Regions from separate parts of the Dethiobacter alkaliphilus AHT 1 genome, predicted to be linked through region 1. Evidence: riboswitches for the same ligand, from Rfam matches in the RefSeq annotation. Region 1 holds a riboswitch; the other holds the start of a gene.
What was found. A riboswitch is a leader RNA that binds a small molecule or an ion and turns the genes downstream of it on or off. The one in region 1 is predicted to bind cobalamin.
Positions count from the first base shown of each region.

Region 2: another riboswitch for cobalamin. It lies ahead of DEALDRAFT_RS00320 (CbiM family transporter); the one in region 1 lies ahead of DEALDRAFT_RS14220 (hypothetical protein).

Region 1 covers NZ_ACJM01000021.1:15,777-19,969, reverse strand. Annotated here, with positions in the region: gene DEALDRAFT_RS14230 (ABC transporter substrate-binding protein) at 1-69, opposite strand, end outside; cobalamin riboswitch at 184-366, opposite strand; gene DEALDRAFT_RS14225 (IS30 family transposase) at 488-1,531, opposite strand; cobalamin riboswitch at 1,721-1,900, shown strand; gene DEALDRAFT_RS14220 (hypothetical protein) at 2,109-2,903, shown strand; gene DEALDRAFT_RS14215 (DUF6612 family protein) at 3,186-4,115, shown strand; gene DEALDRAFT_RS14210 (hypothetical protein) at 4,180-4,193, opposite strand, start outside.
Region 2 covers NZ_ACJM01000001.1:60,913-65,105, reverse strand. Annotated here, with positions in the region: gene DEALDRAFT_RS00335 (hypothetical protein) at 1-57, opposite strand, end outside; gene DEALDRAFT_RS00330 (energy-coupling factor ABC transporter ATP-binding protein) at 70-897, opposite strand; gene DEALDRAFT_RS00325 (energy-coupling factor transporter transmembrane component T family protein) at 885-1,631, opposite strand; gene DEALDRAFT_RS00320 (CbiM family transporter) at 1,647-2,279, opposite strand; cobalamin riboswitch at 2,488-2,673, opposite strand; gene DEALDRAFT_RS00315 (DUF421 domain-containing protein) at 2,935-3,672, shown strand; gene DEALDRAFT_RS00310 (aldehyde ferredoxin oxidoreductase family protein) at 3,746-4,193, opposite strand, start outside.

The DNA.
Region 1 (4,193 bases):
GCAACCGGCTGCAAAAACCAACAATAATCCCAGCGCTAAAATAAAAAACACTCTTGACACTTTCTGCATAACTACAACCTCCGGTTAATTTATTTTGCGCCGAAAAAAAATTACCCTCCTTTATTTGGAGGGTAATTACAAGCAGACATTAAAGAAAGCAACCCATCCTTTGGCGCGAAAGATGTTCTTTTGCATAAACAGGCAGGTTTCCTGACTTCCGACTCAAACGATTTGCCATACCTTCCCAAAGCTGAAGCTTCAGTGGTTCTATGGAAAATCTCGCCGGTTACAGTGGCGCGACCGTCCGGGATTTGCACCCGGTTCCCTTTTACTCTCGTAACGAGCACCTGTCTATAGCTTTTATTAAGTTTATGAAATACTATCATAAATCCCATAAAAAAACAATGTACAATTTTCGAAGAATATAAAAAATCGCATGACCTCAATTGCAATAGCGAATGCACCACCCCACCGTGCCGGTGAGAAGTCAAGCAGCAGCAAGTCTTTCGGCGTGGAAAGCTTGTAATGGTGTAAGATACCCAAGAATCTTCCGAGGAAGATTGTTACACCAATTCTGTATACGGGCGACGGACTCGGGTGTGAGATCCGCAAATGACGTTCCTTTGGGAAGGAACCTTCGTATTAAGCTGTTGTGCTTTTCATTGGCACCCTTTTCCCAGGAGCTGTACGGATGGCAAAAGTACGCTTTACTACCGAGGCTACTGAGCTGGTCTGACAGACCAGAGAACTCACTGCCGTTATCTGCTGTAATCGTCTGGAATACCTGGGCGAAATCATCCCCGTAATCTCTCTGTAGAGCCACTAGAGCCTCGTTTACACATTCTACAGTGTGCTCTTCGAGTCGTCGTATAAGAAAGACCCGGCTCTTTCGCTCAAGGAGTGTCAGAAGCGATTGGCCCTCTGACTGCTTGCCGATCACAGTGTCGATCTCCCAGTGGCTAAAGGTTTCTCTGGTGGCGACTTCTGGGGGCCTGTTCTCTATCGATTCGCCAAGATTGCGCTTATTTATTCGGCTGCGTTTCTTCCGAACCTTGCGGCCGACCTTTAGCAATAGGTCAATGTTTCTGGTATCCATGAAGCCCTTATCTATGTAGCTGTAGAGGGTCTTTGTGCAGATACAGGGTAAGCCAGCGGTCTTCGGGTTTATCTTGTATTCGCCCACAATGGCGTCAGGTGACCACTCTTTATCGCGCATCATCCTTTGGGCGTGATCCATAAAAGCACTGACATCAGCTAATTTGAATCTGGCACCACAGTGTGAGCGGTTTTCACGATACACCCTTTGCCCTGCATCAGGAAAGTACTCATAACGCTCTGTAAGATTACTGTTTCTCTGTAGCACTGTGCCACGCTTTAGCTCCCTGGACACTGTTGTGTGGTCACAGCCTATCTTCGCTCCAATCTGCCTAGTAGAGAGCCCTGATTCGTGGTAAGCAGCGATCATGCCTCTTTGATCCAATGTCAAGTGTTTGAATTCCCGTGGGATTGTGGTATGCTGTGAGTGTGCCATAGTCCAAACCTCCGTATTTTGATTGTTGGTCGTACATCAATCATACACGGTATTGGGCTGTGGCGCATTTTTATTTTGCAATGTTACCACTGGTGCATCTCATTTTACAATGAAGCAAAAATCGCATGATTCTGGAAGCAGATTGACAACCTGGCAAAAAAATGTTAGCTTATTTACAGTATAAAACAACTGCATACTGTGCACATAGGTGTATTGACTTAAAAGGGAAGTCGGTGAGAATCCGGCGCGGTCCCGCCACTGTAAGCAGAGAGTTTGCCCCTATTATACCACTGACTGGTTTCAGGTTGGGAAGGTTGGGGCAGATGATGACATGTAAGCCAGGAGACCTGCCTAGGTGAGTATTTACCTCCTTCGGGTGAAAGGTGAAGGTGAGTGGGCATTGCCACGCCGCTTGCTGTGGCATTTTTATTTTCTGTTGGAATTATCCAGCTTTCATTTTACCGAAGGCTGGACTTTATTTTTTTTGCGGTGCCTCTACCCAGGTTAGAGGTATGAGACAAGAAGTAAATATCTCGGTGGAGCTTGTATTTTCAATCTAAAAAGGGAGGTTTAGGACATGGATTTAGGTGTACTGAATAATCATGCGAAGAAAATTGATGATTTTGACAGGACTTTCTATCAGGTCAAGCCTGTAAGCGGTATAAGCAAGGAGCCTGCTCCTGGAGTACATAATATTGTAAGCTGCTTCGGCAACAATGAACTGGGAAAAAAAGAAACGGAGCTTTGTGCTGTAGGTTCAGGAGAAGGCGAACAGAGACTGTGGCAATGCATCTGCCCTAGTGCTGAAAGTTACAGACAGGAGTTAAAAGAATACATTTTAAACCTATCGAAGCAGGAAGTAGCAGGTATTCACCTTGACTGCATCGGGCTTCCGGGCCCCAGCTACTGTAGCTGTTCCCGCTGCCAGAAACTCTGGCAGGAGTCCGGCCTTACCTGGGAGATATGGCGCTGTAAAACTGTAACTGATTTTATCGGAGAAGTAAAATCCATACTGCCGGATACAATGCCTTTATCACTATCACTTTATCCAGATCCTGTACACCCTGAGCGGTTTGGCCTGGACCTTAAGAGCCTGGAGCAATATGCCGACTTTTTTCTTGTTCCCCTTTATGACATGACCTACAAATCTCCATATTGGATGGAAGTTCTGGCCAATGCGTTTCGTAGAAGATTAACTAAACCGCTTTATGTAGAGATCTACATGAAGGGCCCTAAAGAAAAAGATTTGCTTGCTGCTGTGCAGGCGGTGGCTGCCCACGCAGATGGGTTAGTTTTTGCATATGACACCAAGCTGAGCAGAGAACTGCTCCCTCAGATTAAAATGGCCATAGAAAACGCCAGAACTTTATAATAAATTTACGTAAGTTGACCCTCGGACCTGTGGTGTGCCAGTTGTACTGCCAAGGGCATATAAGAAGAGCACGATCATAGTTGAACTGCGGCCAGCAGGTATGTAAAATCCCAAAAACAACAAGAAGTAGATGAAGCTTACAGTGCAAATGATTAATAATATTAAACCTGACCCCCAGGGTACTAAAAACAGGACTTTAAGCCTATTTCTTTATCGATGGAAAAGAATTACAATGATGACAGTAAATATGATATTTCGTCAAAGAAATAGGGAGGGGTATTTATGTTGGGAAAAAGTCGCTTAGGGCTGCCTATCGTATTGGTATTATTAATGGGGTTAATAGCAGGGTGCTCTGGCACAGAAGAGGCTCTGAAGGCTGCAGAAATATATGCAAAATCTATAGAGGCAATGAGTGAGGTTAACTCTTATGAGTTTGATATCGAGATGTTTCAGGTAATGGAGATGCCGGAATCGGTTCAGGAACCTGATATGCCTGATAAACTTGAGATTCAGACCAGGGGGACAGGGCGTGCAGTAATGGATCCTGTGGCAATGGAAATGACATTATCTATGCACATGCCTTTCCTTGTCAATTTCCCCGAGGCTGCTGAGTTTGGGGATCTTGAAATGCAGATGTATATGGTGGAGAATCAAATGTATATTTATGACTCCATGTCAGGCATTTGGATGAGTCAGGATTTAGGTGATTATGGGTTAGAATTGGAAGACCTAATGGAGTTTAGTATGGATGATACTGATCCCATGCAGCTCTTGACTATGCTGGGAGATGACGGGGCAGCTGCAGCTTCTTTAAAAACTGTGGACAACAAGTATTACCTTATTACGCTAGAGGATGCAGAAGGTGAGGTAATGCAGAGAATAATAGACGAATATATAAAAGATGAACTGGCCGATAGTTTAGCTGAGTTTGATATAGAAGCTGCGTTTGAGGAATTATTTGATATGGCTACCTTTGCTGATATCAGGTACAAAATCTGGATTGATATGGAATCGTATTACACAACAAAAGCAGAAATGTCTTTCAGTATTGTGATTAACATAGAGGGTGAGACAATAAAAACTACACAAACAGCATTAATGGCTTTTAAGGATTTTAATACCTTTGATAGTATTACGGTTCCGGATAAAGTTAAAGACAACGCGGTGCCTTTGGTTGAACTGTTTGAATTTATGGAGTTGGAATTACAATAATACAACAAAAGGCCTGCGGATTCTTTTACAAATTCGCAGGCCTTTTTCTTTAGTGGGAAGGAAATCAATTTATCTCAG
Region 2 (4,193 bases), on a different contig from region 1:
GGTTAACAGCAAAACTATAAGTATTGTTATTAAAGTGACGGTCCTTTTTCTAAGCATTATATGCCTCCATTAGAGTACTTTAGTCTTTCTCTGTGCAAACCGCAGCAGCTGATTTGCTTCCGCCGGTGTGCGTGGAGCCATGTCGGTGCCGCTAAAAGCTGTGGCTAGCATGGGAACATTAAGGCTGGCCTCAGTCATTAAATCTTTGTCCTGCAGTAATTCCGCAGTACCTTCCGCCAACACCTGCCCTTTGGACAGGATAATCACGTGGTCCGCCCAGGCATAGGCCATATCTACGTCGTGGGTGGTGATAATAATTGTACATTTCTGGTGAAACAGTTTCTCCAACAGGTCCATAAGCTGGGCGGCAAAACGGGGGTCCAGCCCTGAGAACGGTTCATCAAAGATCAGCAGTTCCGGTTCCATGGCCAGTACTCCGGCAATGGCTACCCGTTTCTTCTGGCCCAAACTTAAGTTATAGGGAGGCTTATCGGCCAAATCGGTAATTCCGGCCAGTTCCATGGCACGCCTGACTCTTGAGTTTACCGTCTGTTCATCCAATTCCAGGTTACGGGGTCCAAAGGCCACATCTTCAGCCACAGTTGTGGAAAAAAGCTGATCTTCCGGAGTATCAAAGAGCATTCCGGCTAACTGCCGGATTTTCAGCACATGCTTTTTATCCACCGGATAATAGCCCATCACGGTAACACTTCCGTCCTGAGGCAGAAGCAAACCGTTTAAATGCTGCAAAAGAGTTGTTTTACCGCTGCCGTTGGCACCAAGCAGAGCTACACGCCTGTATCTGGGAATGGACAGGGAAAGGTTATTGAGGGCTTTTGTTCCATCGGAATATGAATAGTTGAGATTTCTGATTTCTACCGCTTTCAACCCAACCACCTCCATTCCACTATGATTACTGACAATGACAGCATTAGCACAAATCCACATTTAATAATATCCCTCTTGGTAATAGGCTGAGGGTCTCCGGTATGTAACTTACCGGCAAAACCACGGGCAGCCATGGCCCGATAGACAGATTCGGAACGATCCACCGCTTTTAAGAGCAGGCCCCCGGCCATTTCACCATATACGGCCAAGGAACGTTTACTTAGTTTAGGTTGAAAAATTCTTGATGCCAGAGCCCGTTGTGTATTGGCTACCTGCTTTTTAAAAAGAAACACATAACGGTAGGCTAAAAAGAGAACCGACACCATCACCGCCGGCAGGCGCATATGGGCCAGGCCGTTAAAATAGCTTTGTACCGACTGGGTTCCCAGAAGCACCGACATTACGGCAATGGAAGTGAGCGTTTTAAAGACAATAAGACCGGCAAAGGTTACCCGCTCCGGATCAGGGGGAAGGCCTCCTCCCAAAGCCACCGGTGCAGCCATTAACAGCAAGAACGGCACAGCCCACATCATGCGGCACAATAAGGTACGCAGCGGCAGGCCTGCACTAATGGTGGCCAAAAGCACCAGGGTGTAGAGCAAAATAAGTAAAGGCAATGATTGCACACTTACCACACTGAAGACAAAAAGTATGGCTGCCAACGTCTTTGTCCGCGGTTCCCAGTGATGCGCCCATGAGCTTCCCTGTGAGAAGTCAGCACATTTTCCATGGTTGGTTCCCATAATTTAAAATCTCCTTTAGCCTGACTGGGCTTTGTTGTCTGCAAGGCCCAATAAACCCGGCCTGGACCGATAAAGAAAGTTAATGGCAAATCCGGTAACTACTGCTTCCACAATCATTAGCGGTGTATATCCTATGAGCAGAATATTTACAACAGAAAACTGGCCCTCTGCAAATAACTGATCTGTAATAAGCAATAAAAGGACTAACAGCAAAACACAGGCCATAACGCCTATCCCACCTACCAGGGCAGCGCGGGTAAAAACCGACAGGCGCTTAAGGACATAAAACAGTTTAGCGGCAATTAATGCCGGCACAGCTACTAAAATCAGGTTAACCCCCAGAGTGGTTAGGCCCCCGTGATTAAATAATAATGCTTGCAATAATAAGCCGATAAAAATGGCAATGGGTGCTTTAACACCAAGCATAATACCTAAAAGGCCCGCTAAAAGCGGATGAACCGACGTAGGCCCTACCGGCACACTGATGAGGGAAAAGACAAAAAATGCACCGGATAAAAGGCTAAGCCGAGGGATCTCTTCTTCTTTGGTGTTTTTTACCGCATAAACCAGGCTGACCCCGGCAGCAGCTGCCGCCGCACCGGCCACCGGCAAACTTACTACTCCATCAGTAATATGCATATAAACCATTCCTTCCAAAAAGCTTTGCAAAACCTGGAACAAATTGGGGACGGACCTTTTTTAGCACAAAGCAACTAGGGCTTTGCTGGGTGCAGGGGTCAGGGGTGATAAATTCCTGCGAACAAAAGTAAAACCTTAACCATAGGTTGGTTAAGGCTTTAGTGGCAGGCAAAACATACTTCCCGCTTCGTAAGACACCCCCTATGCGCGTAGGTCCAGTGGCTAAACGAAACAAGCAGGTCTACTGGCTTAGGTTCATCGTTTTCTTCCGCCTTCCCAGCCTTTGGGGCCAGTGGCCTGATGGAAGAAAACTCGCCTTTACAGTGGCGGCACCGCACCGGATTCTAACCGGTTTCCCTTTAACCTGATTTGAACTCAGGTCACTTGCTTCTATTTATCCTTATTCAGTTCTACCGGTAGGAACTTATAACGCTTCGCAGTTTGCGAAGCTGCTAAGGAAACCGGTATGGAAAGGCACGCATTGCGGAAACCGAATAGGCGTGACTTTCTTACGTTTTAACATTATTCGACCATTGTTTAATTATTCCTGCCAAGTGATGTAAAGAACTTTAGAAAAAGTGAAATGAATCTCTTTTATCGTTGTGGATATGATAGTGCAGTAGAAGTATCTGCCATTTTATTCCGTAAGCGGAAAGGAGTCCATATGGAAGTTGTAAACCGTGCTATTATCGTCTATGCCTGGTCTTTAATTCTTTTGCGCCTGATGGGTAAAGGGCTGACTTTTCAGCAAAAACCCTACGATTTTGTGGTGATGATGCTCATTGGTTCTGCCTCGGCAGCGCTGATTGTTAACCGGGACGTACCGTTGATTAATGCGCTGGCTGCTTTGGGTGTGCTGGCAATTATGCATACTGTAATTAGCCTTAGCACACTAAACAATCTACTAAAAGGGTTTATCGGCGGCCGGCCCGATCTGGCTATTCGTAACGGGAGAATCGTCAAACAAAATTTAATTAAAAATGCCATTAACGTGGAACAACTGATGGCAGCCCTTCGCAATCAGGGGTACAGGCGTATTCATGATATCGAGTTTGCTATTCTGGAACCAAACGGCCAGCTGTCGGTGATACCAAAGTCACAGGTGCGGCCGGTTACTCCCAAAGATTTGCAAATTAGCACCGTTTATGAGGGAATTGCCACCCCGTTGGTGGTGGAAGGTCAGGTGCTGCGGCAAAACCTGTTTGGCGCCGGGCTTGATGAAAACTGGCTAAAAGCAGAGTTGACAAAAAGAGGGATACGGGGAACGGATGCGGTACTCCTTCTGCTGCTGGATACCGACGGCAGCCTCTATATTGCAGAGCAGCCTCCCCTTAACCCCTTTAAAGCATTTTTTGTGGGTGAGGGCAAAGATAAGCGGCAAGGCAACGATCCTGATATGTAGGAAGACGCTCTTATCTGAAAAACGAAGCTCGCATTATGCGGGCTTCGTTTTTTTCTGATCCTCTGCAACAATATTATTCTGCCAGCCAGTCAATCTCCAACTCAGCAAGCTTACTGATGGTGGGCAGGCCCTGTTCATTTAATCCGGCCATCTGATAGTAGACCTCTCTGGCTTGGGTAAATACGGCTTCATTAAGCTTTTCGCCCCTGCGGGGTCCGTTTGTAATACCGTCGTAAACCCTCGGCGGCAGTACATCGTCGCTGGAGGTGAATCCTTCCCGTCCGTTGAAAGACCTCATCATCACCGATGCCCTTTCACCTGCTTTAAGCATCTCCCACATACTGATGTTCCAGCCGGTTACCGCTTCAACCAGCTGTGCCAGTTTTTCCAGCGACACAATACTTCGTGAAGCATAACCAAAGATACATACGCCCAGGCAGTCATACATTATGGTCATTAAATGTGTATAGTAGATAAGTTTTGCCTTCTGAGCCGAAAGCTCATCGGCCGGTACCGGCTCA